4 regions of the Streptomyces parvus genome follow, and region 3 is predicted to be linked to each of the others. Evidence: riboswitches for the same ligand, from Rfam matches in the RefSeq annotation. Region 3 holds a riboswitch; each other region holds the start of a gene.
What was found. Region 3 has a riboswitch for cyclic di-AMP ahead of RNL97_RS15310 (M23 family metallopeptidase). Riboswitches for the same ligand answer to the same signal wherever they lie in the genome.
Positions count from the first base shown of each region.

Region 1: it holds a riboswitch for cyclic di-AMP, as region 3 does, so the genes downstream of both, RNL97_RS20485 (C40 family peptidase) here and RNL97_RS15310 (M23 family metallopeptidase) in region 3, are expected to answer to the same signal.
Region 2: it holds a riboswitch for cyclic di-AMP, as region 3 does, so the genes downstream of both, RNL97_RS12740 (LysM peptidoglycan-binding domain-containing protein) here and RNL97_RS15310 (M23 family metallopeptidase) in region 3, are expected to answer to the same signal.
Region 4: it holds a riboswitch for cyclic di-AMP, as region 3 does, so the genes downstream of both, RNL97_RS31485 (transglycosylase SLT domain-containing protein) here and RNL97_RS15310 (M23 family metallopeptidase) in region 3, are expected to answer to the same signal.

Region 1 is NZ_CP135079.1:4,281,175-4,286,432, reverse strand. It holds gene pcrA (DNA helicase PcrA) at 1-1,244, opposite strand, end outside; cyclic di-AMP (ydaO/yuaA leader) riboswitch at 1,535-1,701, shown strand; gene RNL97_RS20485 (C40 family peptidase) at 1,700-2,896, shown strand; gene RNL97_RS20480 (hypothetical protein) at 2,950-3,303, opposite strand; gene RNL97_RS20475 (C40 family peptidase) at 3,505-4,584, shown strand; gene RNL97_RS20470 (response regulator transcription factor) at 4,600-5,258, opposite strand, start outside.
Region 2 is NZ_CP135079.1:2,643,193-2,648,450, forward strand. It holds gene RNL97_RS12725 (DUF501 domain-containing protein) at 1-236, opposite strand, end outside; gene RNL97_RS12730 (FtsB family cell division protein) at 285-764, opposite strand; gene eno (phosphopyruvate hydratase) at 859-2,139, opposite strand; gene RNL97_RS12740 (LysM peptidoglycan-binding domain-containing protein) at 2,463-3,170, opposite strand; cyclic di-AMP (ydaO/yuaA leader) riboswitch at 3,176-3,354, opposite strand; gene RNL97_RS12745 (transglycosylase family protein) at 3,643-4,674, opposite strand; gene RNL97_RS12750 (cytochrome P450 family protein) at 4,851-5,258, opposite strand, start outside.
Region 3 is NZ_CP135079.1:3,201,582-3,206,839, reverse strand. It holds tRNA gene RNL97_RS15325 (tRNA-Met) at 68-141, shown strand; partial or broken gene RNL97_RS33110 (TipAS antibiotic-recognition domain-containing protein) at 259-414, shown strand; gene RNL97_RS15315 (PP2C family protein-serine/threonine phosphatase) at 557-1,783, shown strand; cyclic di-AMP (ydaO/yuaA leader) riboswitch at 2,068-2,219, shown strand; gene RNL97_RS15310 (M23 family metallopeptidase) at 2,232-3,263, shown strand; gene RNL97_RS15305 (aldo/keto reductase) at 3,474-4,421, shown strand; gene RNL97_RS15300 (PrsW family intramembrane metalloprotease) at 4,402-5,258, opposite strand, start outside.
Region 4 is NZ_CP135079.1:6,788,961-6,794,218, reverse strand. It holds gene RNL97_RS31495 (CARDB domain-containing protein) at 1-1,445, shown strand, start outside; partial or broken gene RNL97_RS31490 (dihydrodipicolinate reductase) at 1,566-1,874, shown strand; gene RNL97_RS31485 (transglycosylase SLT domain-containing protein) at 2,151-2,987, opposite strand; cyclic di-AMP (ydaO/yuaA leader) riboswitch at 2,991-3,149, opposite strand; gene RNL97_RS31480 (FAD-dependent oxidoreductase) at 3,633-4,994, shown strand; gene RNL97_RS31475 (SpoIIE family protein phosphatase) at 5,021-5,258, opposite strand, start outside.

The DNA of each region.
Region 1 (5,258 bases), 1.1 Mb from region 3:
GCCTTGGCGTCGCCGGCGTCGGTGAGCCGGTCGATCTCGTCGGCGACGAACTGCGCCTCGTCGTGCTCGGTGTCGGCGACATAGCCGGTGATGCGGGCGCCGGAGCCGGCGTTGGTCCAGAGGTTCTTCGGGCGGCGGCTCTCGTTGCGCTCGATGACGGCGTTGGCGGCGGAGAGGATCGTCTGCGTGGAGCGGTAGTTCTGCTCCAGCAGGATCGTCGTCGCGCTCGGGTAGTCCTCCTCGAACTGGAGGATGTTGCGGATGGTCGCGCCCCGGAAGGCGTAGATCGACTGGTCCGCGTCACCGACCACGCACAGCTCGGCGGGGGCGTCGTTCTCCCCGGCCGGGCCGACCAGCTCACGGACCAGCGTGTACTGGGCGTGGTTGGTGTCCTGGTACTCGTCGACCAGGACGTGGCGGAAGCGGCGGCGGTAGTGCTCGGCGACGTCCGGGAAGGCCTGGAGGAGGTGGACCGTCGTCATGATGATGTCGTCGAAGTCCAGGGCGTTGGCCTCGCGCAGGCGGGCCTGGTAGAGCGCGTACGCCTGGGCGAGGGTCTTCTCGAAGCCGTCGGCGGCCTGTCCGGCGAAGGTCTCCTCGTCGATGAGCTCGTTCTTGAGGTTGGAGACCTTGGCGGTGAAGGACTTCGGCGGGTAGCGCTTGGGGTCGAGGTCCAGATCGCGGCAGACCAGGGCCATCAGCCGCTTGGAGTCGGCGGCGTCGTAGATCGAGAACGACGAGGTGAAGCCGAGCTTCTTCGACTCGCGGCGCAGGATGCGGACGCACGCGCTGTGGAAGGTCATGACCCACATGGCGTTGGCGCGCGGGCCGACGAGCTGCTCGACGCGCTCCTTCATCTCGCCCGCGGCCTTGTTGGTGAAGGTGATCGCGAGGATCTGCCCGGGGTGCGTGCCCCGCTCGGCCAGCAGGTGGGCGATGCGGTGGGTGAGCACCCGGGTCTTGCCCGAGCCGGCCCCGGCGACGATGAGCAGCGGGGACCCGGCGTGCACGACGGCGGCGCGCTGCTCGGTGTTGAGCCCGTCGAGCAGCGCGGCGGAGTCGATCGCCGGGCGCGGGTGGCCGTCCCGGTAGTACCCGTCCCGGGGCGGCGGGGGCGCGTCGTAGACGCCCTCGAAGAGTCCCTCCGGCACCGCTTCGGGCGCGTGGTCCTCGGGGGGCGGCGGGGGGCCGTCCTCCGCGGGCTGGAGGCCGGTCAGGAAGTTGTCGTCAAAGAGGCTGCTCATCGCCTGTCGAGTCTAGGCGGACGGACTGACAACCTTGTGCCGAAGCCGGGAAGCGGCCGGAAGCGGCCGCCCGCACCGGGGAATCGCCTGCCCCTCGCCCGTACGCACGGAGAGCGGACGTCCACGTTCCGTGAAGGAGCGCCCGGTCGGAGGGGGTGCCGGGCCCTCGATCCGGAAAGGTCACGAAAATGTATCGGGCATATCGCTCATCGTCCTTCCCAGCGGTGGGGCGCTTTGGCTAGCGTGCTCGGTCAGGTGATCCGTACCTCCCAGAGGCGAACCGCGCCTGACGGACACCTCTGCCGAATCCGTCCTGCCGTCATGGCAGTCCGGAACCGGGGACCCACACGCAGAACCGGGGTGAATCGGTCCATGCTCCCGCATGCGGACCGTAGGACAGCCTTCCGTTCCGTCCGAACCCGACAGCTAACCCGGTAGGCGGTCCACGGAAGGAGATGCCGGTCTTGGCATCGCATCGCAAGCCGCGCACGAAGGTGCGCACCACCACCCCCGCCGTCGGGCTGACGACGGCCGCGCTGGCCTCGGTGACCTTGCTCTCCACGCAGAGCGCCACGGCAGCGCCCGCGGAGCCCAAGCCCGCCATCGAGGACGTGCAGAGGAAGGTCGACGCCCTGTACCGGCAGGCGGGCACGGCGACCCAGGAGTACAACCGGGCCAGGGCCGCCTCCTCGTCCCAGCAGAGGAAGGTCGACACGCTGCTCGCGGACGTGGCGAAGCGGACCGAGAAGATCAACGAAGCACGGCGGGCGCTGGGCTCCTACGCGGCGGCCCAGTACCGCAGCGGCGGCATCGCGCCCACGGCGACGTTCTTCTTCGCGGACGACCCGCAGGGGTACTTCGACCAGAGCCGGCTGATGGACCGGGCGACGGAGAAGCAGCAGAAGGCCGTGAGCGACTTCCGTACGCAGCAGGCCTCTGCGGCCAGGAAGCGCGCGGAGGCCGTGAAGAGCCTGGAGACCCTGACCGAGACGCAGGCCACCCTCGCCTCCAGCAAGAAGGACGTCCAGACCAAGCTGACCGAGGCGCGCGGACTGCTGTCCCGGCTGACCGCCGAGGAGAAGGCGCGGCTGGCGGAGCTGGAGCGCAAGAAGGAGGCCGAGGCGAAGGAGAAGGCGGCGAAGCTGGCCGCCCGCCAGGCCGCCGAGGCGAAGGAGAAGGCCGAGGCCGAGGAGAAGACCCGCGAGGAGGCCGCGGAGGGGTCCGGCGGCGGTTCGGGGTCCGGATCGGGCACCGGTACGGGCACGGGTCCGGGGTCCGGCTCCGGGACGGGCAGCGGTTACGCCGCCAAGGCGGAGAAGGTGCTGGCCTTCGCCCGCGCCCAGATCGGGAAGCCGTACGTGTGGGGCGCGACGGGCCCCTCCAGCTACGACTGCTCGGGGCTGACGCAGGCGGCCTGGCGGGAGGCGGGCGTGACCCTGCCCCGGACCACATGGGACCAGGTCGAGGTCGGCACGCGGGTCGCCACGTCCGACCTCCAGCCCGGGGACCTGGTCTTCTTCTACGACGACATCAGCCACGTCGGCATCTACAAGGGCGACGGGATGATGATCCACGCCCCGAAGCCGGGCGCGAACGTGCGCGAGGAGTCGATCTACTACATGCCGATCTACGGGAGCGTACGCCCGGCGTGACACAGGGCGGGGGCGGCCGGTCACCGGCCGCCCCGACAGGTTCGGGTCCGGGCTCAGGTCCAGACGGTGGCGATGAAGATGTTGACGGTCGTCAGGGCGCCGACCGCGATGAACGCGCCCTTGTCGACCTTCTCCTCGTCACGCTTGACGTAGACCAGGGCGAGGATGACGACCAGCAGCGCCAGCTTGATGCCGATCTTGACGTTGTTCACGGTCTGGTCGTCGGCCTGGTTGAGGCCGACCAGGGCCACGCCGGTGACCAGCATGGTCAGCGCGCCGTGCAGCATCGCGGGGGTGAACCGGGCGGTCCCCGACCCCATGGCCTTCATCTGCGTCAGGAAGCCTCCCAGCAGGGAGGCGATGCCGATGATGTGCAGGGCGACGAAGACATTGATGAGTACGTCCATGGCTCGGGAGCCTAGCCATGGCCAGAGTTTTACTCTTCAGTGAGGCAAGCCTTGCTCGGCACTTCGATCATCCGTGGCCGGCGAAACGCCACATCAGGGCAATAGCTGTCATGGCGACTCTTTTCTCCGCGCCGGGATTAGCGTCCATCCCGGACCCGCCGCCGTTGCCGGCGGACAGCCGAGAGGAAGGATGCCGCCCCCGTGGCAGCGCACCGCAGGTCAGCTCATCGAAAACCCAAGCAGCGCCCGCTCACCGGCCCTGCTGCCCGCACCGCCGCCACCCTGGCGCTCGCCGGGGCGGCCACCGCCGGCTCGGTCACCGGGGCGGGCGCGGCCCCCGCCGAACCGGCTCCCACCGCGGCACAGGTCAAGGCGAAGGTCGACCGGCTCTACCACGACGCCGAGGTCGCCACCGAGAAGTACAACGGGGCGAAGGAGAAGGCGGACGCCGCGACCCGCACCGTCGACGCCCTGACCGACGAGGCCGCCCGCCGCACCGGCCGCCTCAACACCGCCCGGCACGCGCTCGGTTCGCTGGCCACCGCGCAGTACCGTTCCGGCACCCTGGACCCGGCCCTGCAACTGGCGCTCTCCTCCGACCCCGACGCCTATCTGGAACGCGCCTCCTACCTCGACCGGGCGGGCGACCGGCAGACCGGGCTGCTGCGGAGCATCAAGCGGCAGGTCTCCCGGATCGCCCAGGTCAAGGCCCGCGCCGACCAGGAGACCGAACGCCTCGCCGCCCGCCGCACCGAACTGCGCGAGCACCGCACCGCGGTCCGGGCCAAGCTGGCCGACGCCCGGCAGTTGCTGGACACCCTCACCGCCGACGAGCGCGCCGACTTCGAGCGCTCCGCCGACGCCCGGCACGGCGGCGGCCCGGGCCACGCCGACCGCTCCACGGCCCGCAGCGGTCCGGCCTCGGCCCCCGACTCCCGTGCCGGGCAGGCCATCGCCTTCGCCCACGGCGCGATCGGCAAGCCGTACGTCTGGGGCGCGACCGGCCCGAACGCCTTCGACTGCTCCGGCCTCACCCAGGCGGCCTGGAAGGCGGCGGGCGTGAGCCTGCCGCGCACCACCTACACCCAGATCAACGCCGGCCGGCGCATCCCGCGCTCCCAACTGGCCCCCGGCGACCTGGTGTTCTTCTACTCCGGGATCAGCCACGTCGGCCTCTACATCGGCGGCGGCCAGATGATCCACGCCCCGCGTCCGGGAGCACCGGTACGCATCGCGCCGATCGACCAGATGCCGTTCGCGGGCGCGACGCGGGTGGCGTAGCAGCCCGCCGCGGCCTCAGACCAGCCGTCGCGCCGTCGCCCAGCGGGTCAGTTCGTGCCGGTTGGAGAGCTGGAGCTTGCGCAGCACCGCCGAGACGTGCGACTCCACCGTCTTCACCGAGATGAACAGTTGCTTGGCGATCTCCTTGTAGGCGTAGCCGCGGGCGATCAGCCGCAGGACCTCGCGCTCGCGCTGGGTGAGGCGGTCCAGGTCCTCGTCGACCGGCGGGGCGTCCGTGGAGGCGAAGGCGTCGAGGACGAAGCCGGCCAGGCGGGGGGAGAAGACGGCGTCGCCCTCCTGGACCCGGAAGACGGAGTCGACGAGGTCGGTGCCGGTGATCGTCTTGGTGACGTAGCCGCGGGCACCGCCCCGGATCACGCCGATGACGTCCTCCGCGGCGTCCGACACGGACAGCGCGAGGAAGCGGACCGGGTTCTCCACCGCGCCCATCAGAGGGGCGCAGCGGCGGAGGACCTCGACGCCGCCGCCGCCCGGGAGGTGGACGTCGAGGAGGACGACCTCGGGGCGCGTCGCGGTGATGACGGTGACGGCCTGGTCGGCGTCGGCGGCCTCGCCGACCACCTCGACGCCGGTCTCCTCGGTGCGGCCGATCTCGGCCTGCACCCCGGTGCGGAACATCCGGTGGTCGTCGACGAGCACGACCCGTACCCGTC
Region 2 (5,258 bases), 560 kb from region 3:
GCCTCCAGCGTGCCGATCGCCGAGGCCGCCCGGGGGCAGGTCAGGTAGTACGTCGTCGGGAACGGCGTGCCGTCCTCCAGACGGGGCTGGGTCTCCACCACGTCCGGGTTGCCGCACGGGCAGCGGTGCGCGATGGCGCGCAGACCGCGCGGCGGGCGGCCGAGCTGCTGCTCGAACGCGGCGATGTCCGCGTCGGTGGGCTTGGTGGACTCGGTCTGCGGAGGGGGCGTTTCCATGCCTGCCTTGGTTCTGCTCGAAGCTCGTGAAGGGGGGTCGCGGGTCGGTCAGCCGCGGTCGTCTCGGTCGGCGCTGTCCACGCCGTCCCAGAGGTTGGAGTGCCAGGGACGGTCGCTCGCCCCGGGCTCCGACCGACGGTCCTTGGCCGCGTCGGGGTCGGCCACGGTGTAGCCGGTCTCCCCGGGAAGGACGTAATGGAGGTGCTGGCGGGCCAGGCGCATGATGTAGGCGTCGTCCTGGAGCCGCGCCTTCTCGTCCCGCAGCTCCTCGGTGCGCCGCTGCGCCTCCTGCGAGAGCCGCTCCTGCTCGGCGATCTCGTCGCGCTGGGAGACGTACTGCCGCATCGGGTAGGCGAGCGCCACCACCAGGGAGCAGACGACCAGCGCCAGGAACGCCGCCCGGCCGGTGAGCCGGGAGCGGCGGGCCTGGCGGCGGTTCTGCGATCGGTACACCCGGGCCGCGGTCTGCTCGCCGAGCAGCCGCAGCCTGGTCGCGGTGGAGAACCGGTCGCGGTCCTTCCCGGCCATGTCTCCCCGCCTCCCCGTTACGCACGTCCGTCCCCGCACACGGTACGGGACCGGGTGCGGGGACGGGCGGAGGCCACCGACTTGACGCTGCGGGTCAGCCCTTGAAACGCGGGAAGGCGGAGCGGCCCGCGTACACCGCGGCGTCGTCGAGGATCTCCTCGATGCGCAGCAGCTGGTTGTACTTGGCGACGCGGTCCGAGCGGGCCGGGGCGCCGGTCTTGATCTGGCCGCAGTTCACGGCGACGGCGAGGTCGGCGATGGTGACGTCCTCGGTCTCGCCGGAGCGGTGCGACATCATGCACTTGAAGCCGTTGCGCTGGGCCAGCTCGACGGCGTCCAGGGTCTCGGTCAGCGAACCGATCTGGTTGACCTTGACGAGCAGGGCGTTGGCGGAGCCCTCCTCGATGCCGCGGGCCAGGCGCTCGGGGTTGGTGACGAAGAGGTCGTCGCCGACGATCTGCACCTTGGCGCCGATGCGGTCGGTGATGACCTTCCAGCCGGCCCAGTCGTCCTCGTACAGCGGGTCCTCGATGGAGACCAGCGGGTACGCGGAGACGAGCTCCTCGTAGTACTCGGTCATCTCGGCGGCCGAGCGGGACTTGCCCTCGAACTCGTAGACGCCGTCCTTGTAGAACTCGGACGCGGCGACGTCGAGCGCGAGCGCGATGTCGCGGCCCGGGACGTAACCGGCCTCCTTGATGGCCTCGACGATGAGGTCCAGGGCGGCGCGGTTGGACTCCAGGTTCGGGGCGAAGCCGCCCTCGTCGCCGAGTCCGGTGGACAGGCCCTTGGTCTTGAGGACCTTCTTCAGCGTGTGGTAGATCTCCGCGCCCCAGCGCAGGGCCTCGGAGAAGGACTCCGCGCCGATCGGGGCGATCATGAACTCCTGGATGTCCACATTGGAGTCGGCGTGCGAGCCGCCGTTCAGGATGTTCATCATCGGAACGGGCAGCAGGTGCGCGTTCGGGCCGCCGAGGTAGCGGAAGAGCGGCAGGTCGGACGCCTCGGAAGCGGCGTGCGCGACGGCCAGCGAGACGCCGAGGATGGCGTTCGCGCCGAGCGAGGCCTTGTTCTCGGTGGCGTCCAGGTCGAACATCGCCTGGTCGATGAGGCGCTGCTCGGTGGCGTCGTACCCGACGAGCTCCGGGCCGATCTGCTCGATGACGGCGAGGACGGCCTTCTCGACGCCCTTGCCCTGGTAGCGGTTGGGGTCACCGTCGCGAAGCTCGATGGCCTCGAACGCACCGGTGGAGGCGCCGGACGGAACGGCAGCACGGCCCGTGCTGCCGTCGTCGAGGCCAACCTCGACCTCGACCGTGGGGTTGCCCCGGGAGTCGAGGATTTCCCTGGCTACGACGACGTCGATGGACGGCACGAGGCATCTCCTTCTGGGATCTGACACTGGTTGTGCAGGGTCACTGTGGCCTTGCGACCCGAGCCTATCCGCCCCGGCCGCGTCAGTCGGCCGACCGCCCGCCTCCTGGGACGAAAAAGGACCCAAGGGCCTGCATATCGGGGCAGAACTCTAGAAATCTACTGAGTGGTAACAACAAGAGGTGAACGCATACGGGTCCCCGGACACCCGCCGCCCACGAAGAACCCGGCCCGGCGCGCTGGGGGGAAGAGCGCGCCGGGCCGGGAAGCCGTGCGAGGGAGAGTGCCGCCGGACGCTCTCCCTCCGGGGAGGAGAGACGGCGATTACTTCAGGTGGAGCTGCTGACCCGGGAAGATCAGGTTCGCGTCCTCGACGATGTCGTCGTTGAGCTTGAAGAGCTTGCTCCAGCCGCCCTTGACGTCTTCCTTCTGAGCGATCTTGCTCAGGGTGTCGCCGACCTCGACCTTGTACTCGCCGTCGCCCTTCTTGACCTTGTCGCCGGTCGGGGTGGTGACGGTCTTCTTGCTCTCGGCCTTGGGGGCCTCGCGCTGCTCGCTGCGCGTGGTGGGCTGCTCCGCCCGGCGCTCGGGCTGCGCCTGCTCGGGCTTGCTCTCGGACTGGCCGGAGCCGCCGGGGTTCACGCCCGGGTCCACACCGTCGTTGGTGAGGCCGCCGGCGCCGGCGCAGGCCCAGGCACCCGGGCCCTGCATGTCGAGAAGCTTCTCGGCGGTGGCGATCTGCTGGTCCTTGGAGGCCAGGTCGGCGCGCGCGGCGTACTGCGTACCACCGGCGGCGGCCCAGCTCGACTGCGAGAACTGCAGCCCGCCGTAGTAGCCGTTGCCGGTGTTGATGGACCAGTTACCGCCGGACTCGCACTGGGCGACGGCGTCCCAGGTCTCGACGGAGGCGGCGGAAGCGTTGGTCGCGCCCATCAGCGGGACGGCGACGGCGGCACCGGCGACACCCGCGAGGGTGGCGATACGGACGGCCTTGGACGGGCGGCGGTGCTTGCCCTTGCTGTTCAGCAGCATGGAACGAATCTCCTCACCGACGCCTACGAGGTGAGCTGTCGGGTTCGGGCTGATGAGTTGCCCGGCCGTGCGTCCTTGCGCACGGCTTCACCCCTAGCCGGTCCCGTACGTCCCCTCGGAGGGGGCCGTGCGGACCCGGCGGCCTACCTGGGTCCCCCGCTCCTGCCTACGGCGCTTACGCGTCTGTTCCCTTCGACCGACGGCAGGATTCGGCGTGACGGTCGACGGGGCCCGCGGTGCGAGCGGCTTCGACCGTAAACACAGGCAACCCCGACATTCAAAGATGGACATAGGGGGCAATCAACCCGAACTCGCGGTGGTCGGTGGGTCGTTTCCGCAGGTCGGGGGTGATGTGTACGGATGAGCCGGAAGAGATGCGTGAGTTGAAGCAAAGAGACCCATGTCTCACTTACGCAAAGTGGACATAGGCCTCTTAACTGCCTCTACTTTCGGGGCTTTTTCCCGAATTGGATCAGTTGGCGGCAGGCTCCTCGACGGGCCCCTCGGCACCTTTCGGCGCGGCCTGACCGGCCGCCTGATCCAGGCCCAGATCCAGGTTCTGGCCGGGCAGGATCAGGTCCGGGTCGGAGCCCAGGAGGTCCTTGTTGGTCTCGTACAGACCGGACCAGCCGCCGGGCAGCTCCTGGGCATCCGCGATCGCCCAGAGGTTGTCGCCGGGCTGCACCGTGTACGCGCCGGCGGTCGCCGCGCCGCCGCCCCGGGCGTCGCCGTCGCCCCGTGAGGCGTGCCGGCCGGATCCGCGCGGGCCGTCCCCCTGACCCGCTCCGGCCTCCTCGGGCGCGGGGGTGCCGCGGTGTTTGCCGCCCTGGCTCTTCGAGGCGTCGGGGGCGGTGGAGGGGCCGGTGGCGTCGGGGGTGCCGGAGGACGGCGGGGTGGAGGGCGTCACCGAGGAGTCGGGAGCCCCGCCGCCCCTCTCCGCGTCACCGCTGCCGCCCTTGTCCGTCGGGTCGCCCTTCTCACCCTTGCTCTCATCACCCTTGCCGGACTCATCGACTTCACCGGACTCGCCGGATTCACCCGCTTCGTCCGGTACGTCCGCCTCGTCGGTCGGGGTGGACGTCGGGTCGGGGGCCGGCGAGGTGCCCGGGTCGACGCCCGGCAGACTGCCGTCCACCGCGAGGCCCGAGATCACCGCGCAGCTCGGCCACGCCTTGGGGCCCTGGTCGTCCAGGACCTTTTCGGCGACGGAGATCTGCTGCGACCGGCTGGCGAGGTCGGCGCGGGGCGCGAACTCCGTGCCGCCGTACGCCGACCAGGTCTCCTGCGAGAACTGGAGGCCGCCGTAGTAGCCGTTGCCGAGGTCGGCGCTCCACATTCCGCCGCTCTCGCACTCCGCGACCCGGTCCCAGGTGCCGGCGTCGGCGGCGGTCGCGCCGCTCGCACCGAGCAGCGGGATGGCGATGGCCGATCCCGTCACCCCTGCGGCGACGACGAGGGCGGGTGCCTGGCGAGGGCGGCGGTGTCTGCCGTTCGCGGAGCCCATGGGTATGCCTTCCGTGCGACTGACGAGCGAGTGACCTGAGCGCCGCGCAGCAGGATTCCCTGCCTGCGTCGGCACACAAGTGACGCGTGAGCAACGTGCGACCGACGCGTCGAACCGTGAACCTAGCGGGACTCGAACGTGTGTCACAAGTCGATGCAGCGCAGATCACGTGAAAGTCACAGAGTTGACAGCGTGTCACTTTTTTCGGAACGGATTCCCGGTTCGAAGGCCACCGGAAGGGTGCGCAGTCCGCGCATGATGAGCCCGCCGCGCCAGCGCAGATCGGCAGGTTCTTCCGCAAGTCGCAGGTCGGGAAGGCGTCTCAGGAGCGTGGCCAGCGCGGTCTGCCCTTCGAGGCGGGCCAACGGCGCCCCCAGGCAGTAGTGGATGCCGTGGCCGTAGCCGAGGTGCTGATTGTCACGCCGTGCAAGGTCGAGCGTGTCCGGATCCGTGAACCGTTCGGGGTCCCGGTCGGCCGCCGCGAGCACCACCAGCACGGGGTCCCCGGCGGCGATCTCCTCGCCGCCCAGGGTCAGCGGCTCGGTGGCGTACCGCCAGGTCGCCATCTCGACCGGCCCGTCGAA
Region 3 (5,258 bases):
GCCGGGGGGATGCCCGGAGCAATTGGTCAGCCGCACTCCGGGAATGCCGTACAGTTGTGTTTACCGACGCGGGGTGGAGCAGCTCGGTAGCTCGCTGGGCTCATAACCCAGAGGTCGCAGGTTCAAATCCTGTCCCCGCTACTGAAGATCCGGGCCCGGCACGCAGACAGCGTGCCGGGCCCGAGTCGTTGCCCGGCACGGAGTGGTCCATTCAGGAAATCGCCCGCCGGGCCGCACCACGATGCTGCGGGAGTCCGGGCTCCCGCGGCCGGCCGTTCGTACGTGATCGGGCTCGGGGGGATGTATGTCGCCGACCCGTGCTCCGGAAAGAACTACGATCGCTACGGGGACGGCACCGCCGCCTTCGTACGGGACGCACCGACGGTCCGCGCGCAGCACCGGCTCTCCGACTGACCACGGTCGGCCGGGCCGCCACTCGGGTTTCCCCCTATTCGGCCGATGCGGAGTCGCCGCTCGGCGCGGCTCCGGGAAGCCTGGGCGGGGCGCGGTACCGTCCGCAGCCGTGGGTGGACCGGGCAGGAGTGCACAGGTGGGGATGGCCGAGAGACGGCACAGCGGAGCGGCGGGGAGCATCGATGCCGTGGGCCGTGCGGTGTTCGGTTCCCGGGAGGGGGAGCTGACGTTCGGCGGTGGACGGGGCACCGGGCGGTTCATCCGGATGCTGCCCGCCCTGCTCATCGTCGGCGGACTGCTGTTCGACTGGCTGGCCCCGCCCAACTTCACCGCCGTCCCCCTCTTCGTCGCGGCCCCGCTCATCGCCGCCCCGTTCTTCTCGCTGTCCCGGACCGTCCGCACCGGGATCGCTGCGGTCATCTCCGTCACCGTGATGCGGATCTCCGACGGGACGTCCACCCAGGTGGTCCCGGTCATCGAGATGATCACCGTGCTCACGGGCTCGGTGCTGGCCCTCGTCATCAACGGCGTCGTGCGGCGCGGCAACGAGCAGCTCGCCTCGGCCCGCGCCGTCGCCGAGACCGCCATGCGGGCCGTGCTGCCGACGCCCGCCGAGCGGACCGGCGGGCTCCAGGTGGCCGCACGGTACGAGGCGGCCCAGGCGGACGAGTTCGTGGGCGGCGACCTGTACGCCGTCGCGGACACCCCGTACGGCGTACGGATCGTGGTCGGCGACGTCCGAGGCAAGGGGCTGGACGCCGTCGGCGCGGTGGCGGTGATCATCGGCGCGTTCCGGGAGGCCGCCGAGCAGGAGCGTTCGCTGGAGGGCGTGGCCCAGAGGCTGGAGCGGGCGCTGGCCCGTGAGGGGACGCGACGGTACGGGCTGGACGCCATGGAGGGGTTCGTCACCGCTGTACTGGCCGAGATCCCGCCCGGGGCGGCCACGGTCCGTCTGGTCAACCGCGGCCACCCCGAGCCGATCCTGCTCCACGCGGACGGGGCTCTGGAGGTGCTGGCGCCCTCGGTGCCCGCACTGCCGCTGGGGATGGAGCTGGGGGTGTGGCCGGACCGCGCCGAGGAGTGGGCGATGCCTCCCGGGGCGACGCTCCTCGCCTTCACGGACGGCCTGTCCGAGGCCCGGGACGCGAACGGGGTCTTCTACGATCCGGCCGCCCGGCTGCGCGGCCGGATCTTCCCGGGGCCGGAGGAGCTGCTGTCGGCGCTGACCGATGACGTACGGCTGCACACGGGCGGGCATGCCACGGACGACATGGCGCTGATCGCGGTCGGCCGGCCGGCGGAGGGGCAGCCCGTGCGCCGGACCACGGTGAAGATCGTGGGCCGGGGCGACGAGGACGCGGCCCGCTGACGTGGCGACCCCACGCGTCCACGCGTGTACGTGCCGACCGCCGGACTCGGAGCGATGACACGGTGTGTGATCGAAGCGCACCGCTCCGCATAACATTTGATACACCGTCAGAAAAAGACGTGTGGCTGAGCTCCGGTCAAGTCGCCCGATTCCACCCGCTTGTGCCCCGTACCTCCCACCCCTGTTCGTTAATGATCAACAGGAACAGCTTGGAATCGGGCCCGGGTGTCTATTAACGTTCGATAACGCAGCGCGGTCGTCACAGCCGTCGTCAGGGACGGCGCCGCGCGCGAGCGCCGAATTCCGCAAGGGAACCGGGGAACCACCTACATGGGGTGAATCGGACGCCTGCGTCTCGTGAGAGGCGGAGGGGCCCGTAGGAGACCTTCCTGCTCCGAACCCGTCAGCTAACCCGGTAGGCGAGAAGGAAGGAAAGGAGTGCGCCCACGTGGCGTCCAACAAGCCTGCCCCTGAGGCCCCGTCACCCTTCAGCCCCGACAGCTACGGTGGCGCCGAGCGGTCCGTGGGGGAGTGGAATCCCACCGAGGACTCCATCCGTCCCGTGCGCGGCAGGCACCGCGTCGCCAAGCAGCGTGGTCTGGCCCGTAGCTCCACCGTCCTCGGGGTCGGCGTCATAGCGGCCGTCGGAGCGGGGGGCATGGCCACCGCTCAGGACAAGGCACCCGTCTCCATCTCTCTTCCCGATTCCATCGCGGACAACCTCCCCGACGCCAAGTCCCTTCCCGGCGTCGGGTCCTTCATGTCCGACGACGCGGAGGCCGTCCCGGTCGCCGCGGCCGCGCCGCTCACCACCGCCGGACTCACCAGCGCCGAGGCCGAGCAGGGCACCGACGCCGGCGAGGCACTGCGCGCCCGGATCCTCCAGCAGGCCGAGCAGCAGCAGGCCAGCGCCGACGCCGAGGCCAAGGCAGCGGCGGAGAAGGCAGCCGCCGAGAAGGCGGCGGAAGAGGCCAAGAAGCAGCAGGGCGAGGCCGAGGCCGAAGCCGCCGCGAAGAAGAAGGCGGCAGAGGAAGCGGCGAAGAAGAAGGCGGAGGAGGAGCGTCTCGCCAAGCTCGCCGCCAGCTTCTCCCTGCCGGCCTCCTCGTACACGATCAGCTCGACCTACGGTCAGTCCGGCGCGATGTGGTCCTCCGGCCAGCACACCGGCCTCGACTTCGCAGGGGCGGCCGGTTCGCCGCTCAAGGCCGTGCACAGCGGCACGATCACGTCGGCCGGCTGGTCCGGTTCGTACGGCTACCGCACGGTGCTCCAGCTCGATGACGGCACCGAGATCTGGTACGCCCACCAGTCCTCGATCGACGTCTCGGTCGGCCAGAAGGTCACCACGGGCGAGACCATCGGCCGCATGGGCGCCACCGGCAACGTGACCGGCGTCCACCTCCACATGGAGGTCCGCACCGCGGGCGGCTCGGCGATGGACCCGATGGCCTGGCTGACCAGCAAGGGCCTGCAGGTCTGAGCCCTCGGGCCGGCGCGCGCCGTCGGCCCGGGGCCGCCCTTCTCCGGCGGCCCGCCCCGAAACCCCGGCAGCCCTGACGCACACCCCCCGACGTCAGGGCTGCCGGTCTGTCCGGGGGAGGGGGCGACAGGCCCGGAAGGCGTACGCGGCGGAATCCCGGACGGAGTACGCGGCGGAATACCGTCCCCGCCCGGCCCGTTGGACCCTCGCATGACTTCCACGCGCACTCTCCTCGGCACCTCCGGCCTCCAGGTCTTCCCCCTCGCCCTCGGCGGCAACGTCTTCGGCTGGACGGCGGATGAGGAACAGTCCTTCGCCGTCCTGGACGCGTACGTCGCGGCCGGCGGCAACTTCATCGACACCGCCGACGCGTACTCCGCCTGGGTCGAGGGCAACCACGGCGGCGAGTCGGAGACCGTCATCGGCAAGTGGCTCGCCTCCCGTGGCAACCGGTCCGACATCGTCGTCGCCACCAAGGCCGGCGCCCACCCCGACTTCCGGGGCCTGGCCGCCGGCACCATCAAGGGCGCGGCCGAAGCGTCCCTGCGCCGCCTCGGCACCGACCACATCGACCTCTACTACACGCACTTCGACGACGAGACCGTCCCGGTCGAGGAGATCATCACCGCCCTCGACCAGCTGGTGAAGGACGGCAAGGTGCGCCACATCGCCGCCTCCAACATCAGCCCCGAGCGCCTCGCGGCCTCCCTCGCCTTCTCCGAACGCGAGGGCCTCGCCCGGTACGTCGCGCTCCAGCCGCACTACAACCTGGTCTCCCGCTCCACCTACGAAGGCGCGCTCCAGGACACCGCGGCCGACGCGGGCCTCGCCGCCGTCCCGTACTACGCGCTCGCCTCCGGCTTCCTCACCGGCAAGTACCGCCCCGGTACGACGGTTCGGAGCGCACGGTCCGCGAAGGCGGGCGGACACCTGGAATCGGAGCAGGGCCGCAAGGTGCTGGCCGCCCTCGACCAGGTGGCCGGGGAACGGAACGCCGAGATCGCGACGGTGGCCCTCGCCTGGCTCGCCGCGCAGCCGACCGTCGCCGCGCCGATCGCCTCCGCCCGTACGGTCGAACAGCTCCCCGCCCTCGTCGCGGTCGCCGACCTGCGGCTGACCGACCGGGAACTCGCCCTGCTCACCGAGGCGTCGGCCTGACGGAGCCGGGGTCGCCGTACCCGTAACCGTACGGCTGCGCCTGGGTCTGTCCGTACGGCTGTCCGTACGCCGGGCCGTATCCGTGGCCGTTTCCCGGCCCGGGGCCGTAGCCCTGCCCCGGGCCGTACCCGTACGGCGTCGGCGCGTGGTGTCCGGAGTGGGCGTGGCGGCCGTGGTGCGGGCCCCGGCGGGACGTGAGGCGCGCCGCGTGGGTCAGGGCCGGGGCCGCGACGTCCCGGCGCTGCCACAGGTGGTGCAGCAACTCCCGCTCCCGGGCGCCGAAGTCCGGGCCCACCGCGCCGTGGCGGGCCCGGCGGCGCAGACCCGCGAGCGACGTCGCGAACGACTCGTACTCCGCGACCGCGCGGGCCGCCGCCCGGCCCCGGGTCCGGTCCTGCTGCCAGTGGCGGGCCAGGTCGCGGGCCATGCCCCGGGCCCGCATGGAGGAGAGCGCCGACGGCTCGGCGGGGGCGAGCCAGCCGGCCGCCGCATACGCGGGCAGCTCGGCGGCGAGCGTACGCAGCTCCCGCTGGCGCGACCAGATCGCCACCCAGGTCACCAGGGCGAACGCCGGGACCATGACGATCCCGTACACCGCGTAGAAGCCGTACGGGCCGAAGGCCGACGAGCCGTTCCACAGGGCGTGCAGCCCCATGGCCAGCAGCAGCCCCAGCACCGGCAGGGCGATCCGGCGGACCCGGTGGCGGCGGGCGCTGACGGCCGCGAAGCCGAAGCCGAGGCCGGTGAGGACCGTGAACAGGGGGTGCGCGAACGGGGACATGACGATCCGCACGAAGAACGTCCCCGCCGTCACCGAGGCGAACCCGGAGCTGCCGA
Region 4 (5,258 bases), 3.6 Mb from region 3:
CCGACAGCCCCGAGGGGCTCACCAACACTCCGGGCGGCGACGCGCGGCGGCTGTTCGACGAGTCCCACGCCCTGCTCACCGAGACCTACCCGGCGGGAACGGAGTTCCGCCTCCAGCGCGACGCGAGCGACAACGCCGCCTTCCACATCATCGACCTGATAGACCTGGAGCAGGTGGCGGCGCCCTCCTCGCAGCCGTCCGGCTGTGTCTCCATCACGACGTACGGCGCGGTGGCGAACGACGGGCTCGACGACACGGCCGCCATCCAGCGCGCGGTGACGGCCAACCAGAACGGCCGGATCGACTGCGTCTGGATCCCGGCGGGCCAGTGGCGCCAGGAGCAGAAGATCCTCACCGACGACCCGCTCGACCGGGGCCAGTGGAACCAGGTCGGCATCCGGGACGTGACGATCCGGGGCGCGGGCATGTGGCACTCCCAGCTCTACACGCTGACCCCGCCGCATGAAGCGGGCGGTATCAACCACCCGCACGAGGGCAACTTCGGTTTCGACATCGACGAGAACACGCAAATCTCCGACATCGCCATATTCGGTTCGGGCACGATCCGCGGCGGTGACGGCAACCACGAGGGCGGCGTCGCGCTCAACGGCCGGTTCGGCAAGGACACGAAGATCAGCAATGTCTGGATCGAGCACGCCAACGTGGGTGTCTGGGCCGGCCGCGACTTCGACAACATCCAGGAGCTGTGGAACCCGGGCGACGGCGTCGAGTTCACCGGCATGCGGATCCGCAACACGTACGCGGACGGCATCAACTTCGCCAACGGCACCCGGAACTCCACGGTCTACAACTCATCGTTCCGCAACACCGGCGACGACGCGCTCGCCGTCTGGTCCAGCAAGTACGTCAAGGACCAGACCGTCGACATCGGCCACGACAACAGCTTCCGCAACAACACCATCCAGCTCCCGTGGCGCGCCAACGGCATCGCGATCTACGGCGGTCACGGCAACAAGATCGAGAACAACCTGATCTCCGACACCATGAACTACCCGGCCATCATGCTGGCGACCGACCACGATCCGCTGCCCTTCTCCGGGCAGACGCTGATCGCCAACAACGGCCTGTACCGCACCGGCGGAGCCTTCTGGAACGAGGACCAGGAGTTCGGTGCGATCACCCTCTTCCCGCAGAATCTGCCGATCCCCGGAGTCACGATCCGCGACACGGACATCGTCGACTCCACCTACGACGGCATCCAGTTCAAGACGGGTGGCGGCCTGATGCCGGACGTCAAGATCCAGAACGTGCGGATCGACTCGTCCAACAACGGCTCCGGCATCCTCGCGATGGGCGGCGCACGCGGCAATGCGACGCTCACCGACGTGACGATCACCGACTCGCGCGACGACCATGTGCTGATCGAGCCGGGTTCGCAGTTCACGATCTCCGGCACCCCGAACGGCGCCCGCGCGAAGCGCTGAACGACCTGACCGGCTCCCGGGCCGGCGGATCCCCCGCCGGCCCGGGAACACCCTTTGCCCCGGGGATTCGGTGGGGTCACAACTCTGGGAAGTGCAAGGCCCCGGAGCTACCCTCCGCGCATGATTCCCACGGTTGTCTGGGGTACCGGCAACGTCGGCCGCGCGGCGGTCCGCGCCGTCGAGGCCCCTCCGGCACTGACGCTCGCCGCCGTCCTCGTGCACGGTCCCGCCAAGGTCGGCCGCGACGCGGGCGAACTCGGCGGTCTCGGGCACCCGCTCGGGGTCGCGGCCACCGACGGCATCGGCGCCGTCCTGGCCTCCCGCCCCCGGGCGGTGGTCTACACGGCGTCCGGCGACATCCGTCCCGATGACGCCCTGGCCGACATCGGCCGGGCGATCCGGGCCGGTGCGGTGGTCGTCACGCCCTCCCGGGGGACGTGCCCGACGATCGCCGCGGCTCCCAGAAAAGAACCTGTTCCAGTGATGAATCTTCGACGCGAAACACCCTTGGCCCCGCTGTCCTGCATGTCATTGTCGTTCATGTGACGTCCCTCACTCTCCGCAGAGTGCAACAGGTTCTCCTGCGGTTCGCGAGGTAAGTACACGAGAAACTCGGGGGTAACTTCCCGGCGACACCCCGGGACCACGAAGGGGCCCCGGACCGTGCGGTCCGGGGCCCCTTCGTGCTGTGCGGTCGCGCAGGGATCAGTAGGCGCCGAAGACGTTGTCGATCGAGCCGTAGCGGTCCGCCGCGTAGTTGCACGCGGCCGTGATGTTGGCGACCGGGTCGTAGCTGTCGGTCGAGGTGCCGGGCACGTGGTAGGCCTGGAACGTCGGGTCGATGACCTGGAGCAGCCCCTTGGACGGGGTGCCCTTGACCGCGTTGGAGTCCCAGTTGTTGATGGCGGCCGGGTTGCCGGAGGACTCGCGCATGATGTTGCGGTGGATGCCCTCGTAGGTGCCGGGGATGCCCTGCTCCGCCATGATCGCCAGCGATTCCCGGATCCAGCCGTCGAGGTCGTTCGTGTAGGTGACGACCTTCTTCTCGGCGGCCGGAGCGGCCTTTGCCACGGGGGCGGCGTTGATGCGCTCCGAACGGTCGGCGCGGTCCGCCGAAGCGCCGCGCGCGGCGGACGGAGAAGCCTTGGAGGTCTTACCGTCCGACGAGGCATCGGACGTGACTCCGATGTCCAGCTTGATACCCGGGTGAATGAGATCGGGATTCGATCCGATGATCTTCCGGTTTCCTTCGTACAGCTTCTTCCAGCCGCCGCTGACGGAATGCTCGCGAGCGATCTTGGAAAGCGTTTCGCCGGCCATCACGGAATGCTTGGCGGGGGCGGCCTTCGCGGCGGGATTCGCCTGGGCGACCACCGCGGCGGGCGCCACGGCCTGCGCCGCGGCGGCGGGGGCAGGAGCGGCGAAGGCGCTGGTGGCACCGATCACCGGGAGGGCGAGAACGGCTCCACCGGTGGTCACGGCGGCGAGGCCGCGGCCGAGCGAGATGGACTTGGGACGACGGTGCTTACCCAGTGCGGGCATGGGGGATTTCCTCTCCGGCGCCTGCGAGGTGAGCTGTCGGGTTCAGACGGGAGATGTCTGGCCGCACGGTCGTGCGACTTCACCCCAAGCCGTTCCGGTTACGGATCGGCGGCTTACCTGGGTCCCCCGCTCCTGCCGTACGTGAGTGGGTTTCGGATTCCCGGACGGCGGCAGGATTCGGCGTTCCATCCGGATTGACGGTGACCGTAGGCGAGAAACATCGGACGGAACAAGCCCTGCATTCCCGATTTCCCTTTCCGCGCATGATCGAATAGCGGAATTGCCGGATCGGGCCGCGCCGTCACGGCGTCAACTTTCCTCGCGCAGAAGGGAACCGATACGTCCGCTTCGGCGTCCGCCCTCTTGGACGTGACGCTCACCACTCCCTCGCGGCGATGGCGAAATTGCGCCTAAGCAAATGCCCCGGTAACCCTAATAAGCCCTTTATTGACCATGAGCCCCATAGGGGCCAAATCGACCATATCGGTAGAACAAAACGGGCCGATCGGGCACTCCAGGCGGGGTCGGCCGAAGGGCCCGCCCGGCGATCGCTTACGGTGTGAGGTGGAGACTAGTAAGCCAACCCTTACCTCCGACGTACGCTGTACCTGCCCGCGTTCGCCCGCCCCGAAGGATCACCACGCCATGACACGCCCCGTCCGCGTCGCCATTGTCGGAGCCGGCCCCGCCGGTATCTACGCTGCGGACGCGCTGCTCAAATCCGAGGTCTGCCAGGACCCGGGGGTCTCCATCGACCTCTTCGAGCGCATGCCCGCCCCCTTCGGTCTCATCCGCTACGGGGTGGCCCCCGACCACCCGCGGATCAAGGGCATCGTGAAAGCCCTGCACCAGGTGCTGGACAAGCCCCAGATACGGCTCTTCGGGAACGTCGGCTACCCGCACGACATCGGCCTGGACGACCTGCGGTCGTTCTACGACGCGGTGATCTTCTCGACCGGCGCCGAGGCCGACCGCGCGCTCGACATCCCCGGCATCGAACTGGACGGCTCCTACGGCGCGGCCGAGTTCGTCTCCTGGTACGACGGGCACCCCGAGGTCCCGCGCACCTGGCCGCTCACCGCGGAGAAGGTCGCCGTGCTCGGCGTCGGGAACGTGGCCCTGGACGTGGCCCGGGTCCTGGCCAAGACGGCCGACGAACTGCTGCCCACCGAGATCCCGGACAACGTCTACCAGGGTCTCAAGCAGAACAAGGCGCTGGAGGTGCATGTGTTCGGGCGGCGTGGGCCGGCGCAGGCCAAGTTCAGCCCGATGGAGCTGCGGGAGCTGGACCACTCCCCCCACATCGAGGTCATCGTCAACCCCGAGGACATCGAGTACGACGAGGGCTCCATCGCGACCCGCCGCGAGAACAAGCAGGCCAACATGGTCGCGCAGACCCTGGAGAACTGGGCGATCCGCGACGTCGGCGACCGCCCGCACAAGCTGTTCCTGCACTTCTTCGAGTCCCCGGTCGAGATCCTCGGCGAGGACGGCAAGGTCACCGCGCTGCGCACCGAGCGCACCGAGCTGGACGGCACCGGAAACGTCCGGGGTACCGGCCGGTTCACCGACTGGGACGTGCAGAGCGTCTACCGTGCCGTCGGCTACTACTCCGAGGAGCTGCCCAAGCTCCCCTTCGACGTCACCTCCGGCACCGTCCCGCACGAGGCGGGCCGGGTCATCGCCGGGGACGAGCACATGGCCTCGGTCTACGTCACCGGCTGGATCAAGCGCGGCCCGATCGGTCTGATCGGACACACCAAGGGCGACGCCAACGAGACGGTCGCCTGCGTCCTGGAGGACCGTGCCGCCGGCCGTCTGCCCGAGCCGGCGACGCCCGCCCCGGAGGCCGTCGAGGCGTTCCTGGAGGACCGGGGCGTCCGCTACACGACCTGGGAGGGCTGGCACAAGCTGGACGCCCACGAGCAGGCGCTGGGTGCGGCCCAGGGCCGTGAGCGGATCAAGGTCGTGGAGCGCGAGGGCATGCTGGACGCCTCCGGCGCCTGATCGGCAGGACGTCTTTCAGGCACCTTCTAGGAGGCCGGATCCGGGGCACCCGTCGTACGCCCCGGGTCCGGCCTCCTGAACGTGCGCCACAGATCGGGCCCGGGTTCCTGCGCCGTCCGGGGGCGCCGGGCGGCCCGAGGGGCCTCGGCCCACCGGGCGGCGAGCAGGAGGGCGATGTCGTCGGGGCGGTCGGTGGCCGCCCTCGCCTCGCCGATGACCTGGTCGGCCGTCTCGGCCAGGGGGACGGCGCCGATGCGTTCGACG